2 regions of the Caballeronia sp. GAWG2-1 genome follow, and region 2 is predicted to be linked to the other one. Evidence: predicted binding sites of a transcription regulator. Region 2 holds the regulator's gene; the other holds the start of a gene.
The links. Region 2 encodes FliA, which starts transcription of late flagellar genes. Its sites were predicted from a motif close to CTAAAGTTTNNNNNNNNNNNGCCGNTA; they were not measured.
Positions count from the first base shown of each region.

Region 1: flgM (flagellar biosynthesis anti-sigma factor FlgM) is a predicted target of FliA. The motif match lies at 2,345-2,371, and genes of this name have one in related genera.

Region 1 is NZ_JALQDD010000040.1:188,390-192,808, reverse strand. It holds gene NCR98_RS27875 (hypothetical protein) at 1-29, opposite strand, end outside; gene NCR98_RS27870 (hypothetical protein) at 152-370, opposite strand; gene NCR98_RS27865 (type 1 glutamine amidotransferase domain-containing protein) at 729-1,415, opposite strand; gene NCR98_RS27860 (TetR/AcrR family transcriptional regulator) at 1,544-2,149, opposite strand; gene flgM (flagellar biosynthesis anti-sigma factor FlgM) at 2,401-2,706, shown strand; gene NCR98_RS27850 (EAL domain-containing protein) at 3,058-3,834, opposite strand; gene gcvA (transcriptional regulator GcvA) at 3,924-4,419, opposite strand, start outside.
Region 2 is NZ_JALQDD010000022.1:74,553-78,971, reverse strand. It holds gene flhF (flagellar biosynthesis GTPase FlhF) at 1-527, shown strand, start outside; gene NCR98_RS13370 (MinD/ParA family ATP-binding protein) at 520-1,440, shown strand; gene NCR98_RS13365 (RNA polymerase sigma factor FliA) at 1,459-2,190, shown strand; gene NCR98_RS13360 (GGDEF domain-containing protein) at 2,285-3,379, opposite strand; gene NCR98_RS13355 (Rieske 2Fe-2S domain-containing protein) at 3,583-4,419, shown strand, end outside.

The DNA of each region.
Region 1 (4,419 bases), on a different contig from region 2:
CCGGCTTCGCTGAAGGGTCCTCGTCGCATCGCTTCTCCATCGGCCATGTAGCCGCGCCGTTATTCGCGTTCCGGATGAAGCAGCAATATCACAAAAATAAAACGTGCTTCGCGAAAGAAAATCGGCGAAGCACGTTCGTATCGACGATGCGTCACTCGACGCTTTCCCAGTGCTCCGGCTCGCCCTTGTCCGTGATACGCACCTTCGCCAGCAAGGGCGTATAGCCGCGCAGCCTGATTTCGCTGACCGCGAGCTTTTCCGAACTGAACACCTGCTCGGTGATCTTCGTGCCGTCGGGATACTCGAGTGTGTATCCATCGATCGGGCCCCATCGGCCCTTGGGCAAGGGTTCAACGTAGATTTGCATCATGATGACTCCGGCGTTGTAGGAAGCGTCGGGCAAGCGCCGTGACTGCGGCTGCCTCTTATATAAGAGCGTAGCCCTTAAGCGTGGCGCTGCATCGAGGAAAATGACGGCTAAATTTGCGCGTTGAATCAGAGGGTTGGAGAGAAAATTCCGCGATGAGAAACGCACCGGGGCTATGTGCAACGCGTGCATGCTGCCACGCAGCAGGATTTCTCACGACACGCGGGCTGGTTTCGTGATGTGGGATCGACGAGCTCACGCGCCCGGCGATTTGCCTATGCATCGCAAGTCCTGGCACGAGCGTGGGTTCCATGGCGCGCGGCCGCCCAATGGCCGCGCGCGCCGGTAACGTCAACGTCGGTTATTGCGCGAGCGCCGGGTGCTTCATCAACGTCGCCGCAGCGGACGACGATGAAGCCGGGTTCTGCCCGGTAATCAAAAGGCCATCGGTGACGACATAAGGTGCCCAGTCTTCGAGCTTCGAATAGATGCCGCCCTTCGCCTTGAGTTCGTCTTCAACGAGGAACGGCACGACATCGGTCAGTCCGACCGCGGCTTCCTCGGAGTTGGTGAAGCCCGTGACTCGTTTGCCTTCGACAAGCGGTGCGCCCTCCGGCGTGCGGACATGGCGCAGCACGCCAGGTGCGTGGCAGACCAGCGCGACAGGCTTGCCAGCGGCCAAGAAGGCTTCGATCAGGGCGATCGAGTTTTTGTCTTCGGCCAGGTCCCAGAGCGGACCATGACCGCCCGGATAAAACACGGTATCGAAATCGGCTTGCGAGACGAGATCGAGCTTTACCGTGCTGGCAAGCTGCGCGGTAGCCTGCGAATCGGCTTCGAAACGATGTGTCATCTCGGTCTGATTGGCCGGCTCGTTGCTCTTCGGGTCGAGCGGCGGCTGACCACCTTTAGGCGATGCCAGCACGATTTCCGCGCCCGCATCCTTGAAGGCGTAGTAGGGTGCGGCCAGCTCTTCGAGCCAGAAACCCGTCTTGCGGCCCGTGTTGCCGAGTTGGTCATGCGAGGTCAGAACCATGAGCACTTTCATGTTGCATCTCCGTGGGTGAATAAGGCGAAACCGTAAAGAAGGTTGATGGGGTTAGTAGACCAGTCGTCTAGTAAATGCTTCAAAAAGAGCACCTCTAAGGAAGTGCTGGCACCTTGCTCCCTGCTTCGTCAGGGAGCAAGTCGCAAGATCCGCTGCGTTGTCGTCGTCGCCACTTCAAACGGCTGCGTGTTGCGAACAATCTTCACCATGATGCTGGCGCCGAGCCACAGTTGATACAAGCTCTGCGCAACGCTTTGCGGATCACTTTCGATCGAAAGCGAGCCTTCCGCCACACCGATTTCGATTGCACTTGCAAGACGGCGAACGATCCCTGCCGTGCCGCGCTTCAACGTGGCGCGCATGGCCTCCGACATGTCTGCCACTTCGGCGCCGAGCTTGACCGCGAGACATTTGCCCTGGCAATCGAAGAAGGACTGGGTTTCTTGCCAGATGCTCCAGTAGTTCGTCAGCCGCTGCGCCATGCTCAGTCCGGGCTGCGCTAGCGTCTGGTCGAGGTCGTTCAGATAGTCCTCGAAATAGCTTTCCAGGAGCGCCACGCCGAACGCATCCTTGGAGCCAAAATAATGATAGAACGAGCCCTTCGGCACGCCGGCTTCCGTGAGAATCTCATTCAGGCCGACGGCGGAAAAGCCTTTGGCGCCGATCAACCGTTGACCAACGGCAATAATGTTTTCGCGGACGTCGACGGTTTCTGATGTGTTTGCGGTAGGCATGGGTGGACTTTAGCTTGAAGTAGACCAGTCGTCTAGTACTTTCGGAAATTTCTTGCCCCTCACGGACGCCAGGTCCGGTCTATGTGCGATTCCTCACACTTTGTTTCAATTTGTTGCAAATACACGGGAGGCTTAGTGGCTAAGGCTTTGCGGGCTGGACGAGGTTGCGAGGGTGTCGGCAGGCCGCCGGGCTTGGTAAAGATTTCAAGCCCCAATCCGTTAAAGAACTCAACAGACAAGGAGCCAAAGCCATGAAGATCGAATCGAACAACACGCCCGCCGCACTCCAATCCGACACCTTTCGCGTAGCAAGCAAACGCGATGTGCAGGCTACGGGCGGCGTGCAGCAAACCAGCGCGACCAACGCAACCAGCTCGAAAGTGACGTTGTCCTCGTTGTCGTCGATGCAAGTCACGGGCGGCGCGGACATCGACACGGCGAAGGTCGAATCGATCAAGGCGGCTCTGCGTGATGGAACCTACAAGATCGACTCGGGCAAGATTGCGAGCGGCATGTTGAGCACCGCAGGCGATTTGCTCAAGACGACGATGCGTTGATGGGTGGTTGAGCGGGAATGGAGCGCGGACGGCGTAGCGCAAAGCGTCGGGGGACAAAACCAAATGCCCCGTTCAAATGGCATGGCCGATTCTGCAGATTCGTAGTCGAGCGGACCGACGCGTAGCGAGCCCGACACCAATCACTCGCCTGGCGGCCCATACATCTTCGGATTTCTGTGCGGCGCCTCGACACGCTCCGAATTTGAATGATCAGTCGATGCCGGAGCTTGGGTGGCCGACCCTTCGGCTCCAACGCTATTCTCCGGCGATGCCGGCGCACCAGGCACCGCGCATCCCGCCAAAACGATTAGCAACGTCCCAAGCGCGGCTTTCAACATTTTGCACCCGGCATTAACGCACATTGGCAATCGCGGGCATCTCTTTGAACGAGGGCTTGGCGAACAAATAGCCTTGCATCAGGCTCACGCCGGCTGCTTCCAGAAAATCGCGCTCGCCTTGCGTCTCGATGCCTTCCGCGATCACGCGAATTCCCAGATCACTGCAAATCTTCAAGACCCCGGCAACGATCCGCTGACGCACGGTGTCGGTGTCGATGTCGCGCACCAATGCCATGTCGAGCTTGATCAAGTCCGGCTGAAAGTCGGCGAGCAGTGTGAGCCCTGAATAACCCGCGCCGAAATCGTCGATCGCGGTCTGAAAGCCGAACGATTTATACGCGCGGAAAATCTGCACCAGATGCGAGCGGCTAATGATGTTTTCACCTTCGATGGTTTCAAAGATGATCTTATTCACCGGGAAGCCGTGTTTTTCGGCGGCCTCGAAGGTACTGCGAATGCATGCCGCAGGCTGATAAACCGCGTTCGGCATGAAGTTGATCGACAGAAAGCTGTCCATCCCCATGCTTGCCGCCTGCTCGATTGCAGTCGTGCGGCAACGCTGATCGAAGTTATAACGGTTCGAGTCGTCGACCTGCGACAACACCGAACCCGCCGATTCGCCATTCGGCCCGCGTACGAGCGCCTCGTAGGCATAGGGACTGCCCGACTGCACGTCGACGATAGGCTGAAACGCAAAGGCCATTTCGATCTGCGCCACTTCGGGGCTATTGCAGCCACCGCAGCGAACGGGGCCGTTCGCCGGCTGTCCCGCCTCGTGAATTTTGATCATGTTTCGTTCGTCTGAAAAGTTGGTCTTTGAAGCGACCGCTTGCCATCGCGCGCCGGCCTTCAATATATCGGACGATGGGACGCGCTTCTTTAACTTCCGGCACCTCCCGCGCTCGCCATGATCCACTTCTCGAAGGAAACCACGGCGTCATCCCCGACGCGGTCTGCGTTGATCACCAGTGTGTAATCGGGCGCGCGCCACGCCGGCGCCGCGATCGGGCATACGAGTCGGCCTTCGGCGATATCGCGTCCGATCAGCGGCAACGACGCGAGCGCCACGCCGAGCCCCTCCGCTGCAGCAGCGAGTTGAAGATACGTGTGCTCGAACTCGACATGCCGGGCCGCGCGCAAGTCCGCCGCGCCCGCCTGCTTGAGCCACGACGACCAACTCGTGCGCGTGCTGGCGGAATGCAGCAGCGCGTGATGACGCAGATCCGCGACGCTTGCTATGGGACGCTGACGCAGCAGCGCGGGGCTGCACACCGGCAAGCGCACATCGGCCATCAACGAGCGCGATACGACGCCCGCGCCTTGTTCGTGACCCGAGCGTATGCCGATATCGAAGGCATCGCCGATATACCGCAAC
Region 2 (4,419 bases):
TCTCGGTGCACGCGGTAAAGGACGGCGCTGACCTGCAACTCGCGCTCTCCGAACTGCGCAACAAACATATCGTGCTGATCGACACGATCGGCATGAGCCAGCGCGATCGCACGGTCTCCGACCAGATCGCGATGCTGTGCGGCACGGGTCAGCCGGTGCAACGCTTGTTGCTGCTGAACGCCACGAGCCACGGCGACACGCTCAACGAAGTCGTGCAGGCTTACAAGAGTGCGCCGGACCAGCCGCCGCTCGCGGGCTGCATTCTGACCAAGCTCGACGAGGCGACCAACCTCGGCAGCGTGCTCGATACGGTCATCCGCTACAAGCTGCCGGTGCATTACGTATCGACCGGTCAGAAGGTGCCGGAGAACTTGTACGTCGCAACCAAGCGTTTCCTCATCAAGAGCGCGTTCTGCATTCCGCGCGATGGCTCGCCTTTCGTGCCGCAAGACGACGATGTGCCGGCGCTTCTGTCCGCACTGTCCGCACGCGCCACGACCGAACTGCATGGAGTCCATTTTGGATAAGTTCGTGCTCGATCAGGCTGAAGGCCTGAGAAGGCTGCTGACGCGCGCCAGTTCTCGCGTGGTGGCTGTAGTGGGCGGACCGGCGGGCATCGGTTGCACGTCGGCGGTAGTGAACCTCGGCGCGGCGTTGTCCGTGCATGGCAAGGATGTGCTCGTCATCGACGAGCGGCATAACGCGGGCTCGGTCAGCCGCATGGCGGGTGTGGATGGCGCGGGCGCGCTCTCGGCGGTGATGTCCGGCCGTCGCGAACTGCAGGATGTCGCGGTGCGCACGCCGATGGGTTTTTCGCTGATCGCCGCACCGCGCGATGAACGTATCAGCCACGACGCGGCGCAAGCACGCGCGCTGCTCGACGGCCCCGCGGATATCGTGCTGATCGATGCGCAACTCGATCGTAATGGCGCGCTCTCGTCGCTCGCGGCGCAGGCGCATGACTTTCTGATAGTGACGCGGGTAGCCGCGTCGGCGATCACCGAGGCGTATGCGTGCATGAAGCGCTTGCACTACGCCCACGCGATCGGCCAGTTCCGCGTGCTGATGAATCACGTGCAGGACGCAGCCGATGCAGCGGTCGCGTTCGACAACCTCTCGGGTGTCGCGAGCCGTTATCTGGCCGTTTCGCTCGTGCAGGCAGGGTATGTGTCCGAGGATGCGCGCGTCGCTCGGGCGAGGGAGCTCTCTCGGTGTGCGGTGGAAGCGTTTCCGGCTACGGCCGCGGCGCGCGACTACCGCTACATCGCAGCCGAGCTGCTGCACTGGCCGATGCGTCCCGCGCCGTTTTCGCGCGGCGACGAAGCGAGCCAGTACGACGCGCACATTCCGGTTGGCGAGTCTGGTGAAAGCGGACGGAAAGCGGCGCACCGAGCGGCGGCGTTTTCCGATCATGCAATGAGCAGCACGGCGTCGATGTGATATTGAAAGGTGAACAGGATGTATAACGCCCAAGGCAAACTCTCGCAGTCCGACGTGCTTACGAAATATGCGCCGCTCGTTCGCCGCCTCGGACTCCAGCTCGTCGCCAAGATGCCGGCGAGCGTCGATCTCGACGATCTGATCCAGGCCGGCATGATTGGCCTCCTCGATGCGGCTAGCCGCTACAAGGAAGATCAGGGCGCCCAGTTCGAAACCTACGCAAGTCAGCGTATTCGCGGCGCCATGCTCGACGAGTTGCGCGCCAACGACTGGTTGCCACGCAGCATGCGCAAGACATCGCGCGAAGTGGAGTCGGCGGTACACAAGGTGGAACAGAACCTTGGCCGTTCGGCCAGCGAGACCGAAGTCGCCGAGCACATGAAGATGCCGCTCGACGAGTATCAGTCGATGCTGCAGGACTTGCACGGCAGCCAGTTGATCTATTACGAAGACTTCGACCGCTCGGCGGACGACGAGCCGTTCCTCGACCGTTACTGCGTCGATCGTTCGGACCCGCTGTCGGCGCTTCTGGACGACAGTCTGCGCGGCGCGCTGATCGAAGCCATCGACAAGTTGCCGGAGCGCGAGAAGCTGCTCATGAGCTTGTACTACGAGAAGGGCCTCAACCTGCGCGAAATCGGCGCGGTGATGGAAGTGAGCGAGTCGCGCGTGTGCCAGTTGCATAGCCAGGCCGTGGCGCGTTTGCGTGCGAAGCTGCGGGAACAGTCGTGGACTAGCGTCGAGGCTTGAGTTCCGAGTTGTAGAGGCGCGCGAAGCCCCGAACCGGGGCCGCGCGCTTTTTGCTTTTGCCTTTGCAAAGGCGCTCGAATGCGCGCGGATGGGCTCAATGCATCTCGAAGTCGCGCGCCTCGGCGAACACCGTCTTGCCTTCGCCGAGACTCTTTGCGCGATACATCGCGCGATCCGCGGCTCTCAGCACGGCGGTGATATCGGCGTCATGCGCTTCTGCCGCGCTCGACAGCAAGCAGGCGCCGATACTCGCCGATACGCTCACTGGCCGCTCCTGCACCAGCGTGAGGTCGGCGAGCGCCGAATGGATGCCATCGGTGAGCGTGAGCACCGCGCTGCGATCGCGCATGTTGCGCGCGAGCACGACGAACTCGTCGCCGCCCAGCCGCGCGATGGTGTCGGTCTTGCGCATGCGCCGTGCAAGCAATTGCGCGAACGACTGCAACAGCACGTCGCCGACCGCGTGACCGTAGGTATCGTTCACGCCCTTGAAGCCGTCGAGGTCGATCAGTAGCAGTGCGCTGGTATTCGCGTCGGCGGCTTCGGGCGCGGACATCGCGCGATTCACGGTTTGTTCGAGCGCGTAACGGTTATAGAGGCCCGTGAGCGGGTCTGTCGATGCCTGCCGCGCCAGCACGCGATTCGCGCTGCCAAGCCTGTCGACCAGCACACTCAGATACACCGACGCGCCCAGCACGCTCAGCGCGAGCCCGAGCGCGGCGGCGCGGTTTGCCACCCACCACGGTTGCCACAACGCCAGCGCGACGATCGCGACGAGCGCCATCGCGCACGAAATGGCGAGCGTGCGCTTGCCGTAGCGGCATCCCGAGCCGATCAGAAACCAGAACACCACCCACAGCAGCGGCAAGGCGAGCGTGCCGCAGAGAAAGAGCATGGCGCCGAGCAACGCCTGATCGAGGATAGTGGTGATGACGAGCCGGACGTTGGACAGCGCCATCATCCGGCTGACGAGCAATAGTGTGATTGCACCGTAGGACACGTAGAGCGCGATCAACCGCGTGATCAGCGACGCGTTGGCCGAAGGGTGCCGCCACGCATACACCGCATAAGCCAGCAGAACTGCCGCTCCCATCCCGATACGCAGCATGGCTTGCTCGCGTTCGGGATTCCGGTTGCCGGACCATGCGAAGGCATAGGCCCGGCGTGCCGGTTGATGCGCCTGCTCCATACTGAACCCCTGGTGGTGATTTCTTGCTGTTATGGTCTTTTGCGCGTGTCTTTGCTGTCGCGCTTTTGTCTTATTGCGGCCCCGTCGCGATGTTCGTCTCCGACGACTGGTATTTTGCAACGTTTTGCCAAGCTGCTGTGAATCGTGTAAGAACGCATCTCGGACAGATGATTAACGGCGTTTTCTGCGGATGCTTCAGTGCTATGAGCGACGACTTTTCTCTCGCTGGCGAATGGCTGGCGGTGTGTAATGGCGATGACGTGCCGGCGGGTTCGACGCGAGCGTTCATCGTCGCGGATGAGCGCATCGTCGTATGGCGCGATGCCGAAGGTGTTGCGCATGTCTGGCGTGACTACTGTCCGCATCGCGGCGCGCAACTGTCGCTGGGGGCGGTGACGAACGATCAGCTCGTGTGTCCCTATCACGGCTGGCGCTACGACACGCTTGGTCAGTGCGTGCTGATTCCGTCGAATCCGTCGCTTCGGCCTTCGAAACGCGCGTGCGCCACCGCGTTCGTCGCCGGGGAGAAATACGGCGTCGTGTGGATGTGCTTCGGCGAGCCCGCGCACGCGCTCGATTTCTTTCCCGAAGCCGCCATTCCGGGCGGACGGCGCATCAACCTTGCGCCGCAGACGGTGAAGTCGTCCGCGCCGCGTGTCGTCGAAAACTTCCTGGACATGGCGCATTTTTCGTTCGTGCACGTGGGCATTCTCGGCGAGGATGCGCATACCGAAGTGCCGGACTATGAAGTCGTGGAAAGCGCCGACGGACTCGAAGCGCGCCAGTGCCGTTTCTGGCAGCCGGCGGGTTTACCGGGGCAGGGCGGCGCGATGATGGATTACGTTTATCGCGTGAAGCGGCCGCTGGTTGCGAAGCTCACGAAGATGGCGTCGGGGGCAATGGGCGCACTGCATATCATGCTGGTGGCGTCGCCCGTGACGCAGACCGAGACCCGCGCGTGGCTCGTTTCCATTCACGAAGACGAGACTTCGCACAGCGACGAGGAGCTGTACGACTTCAACATGGAGATTCTGCTGCAG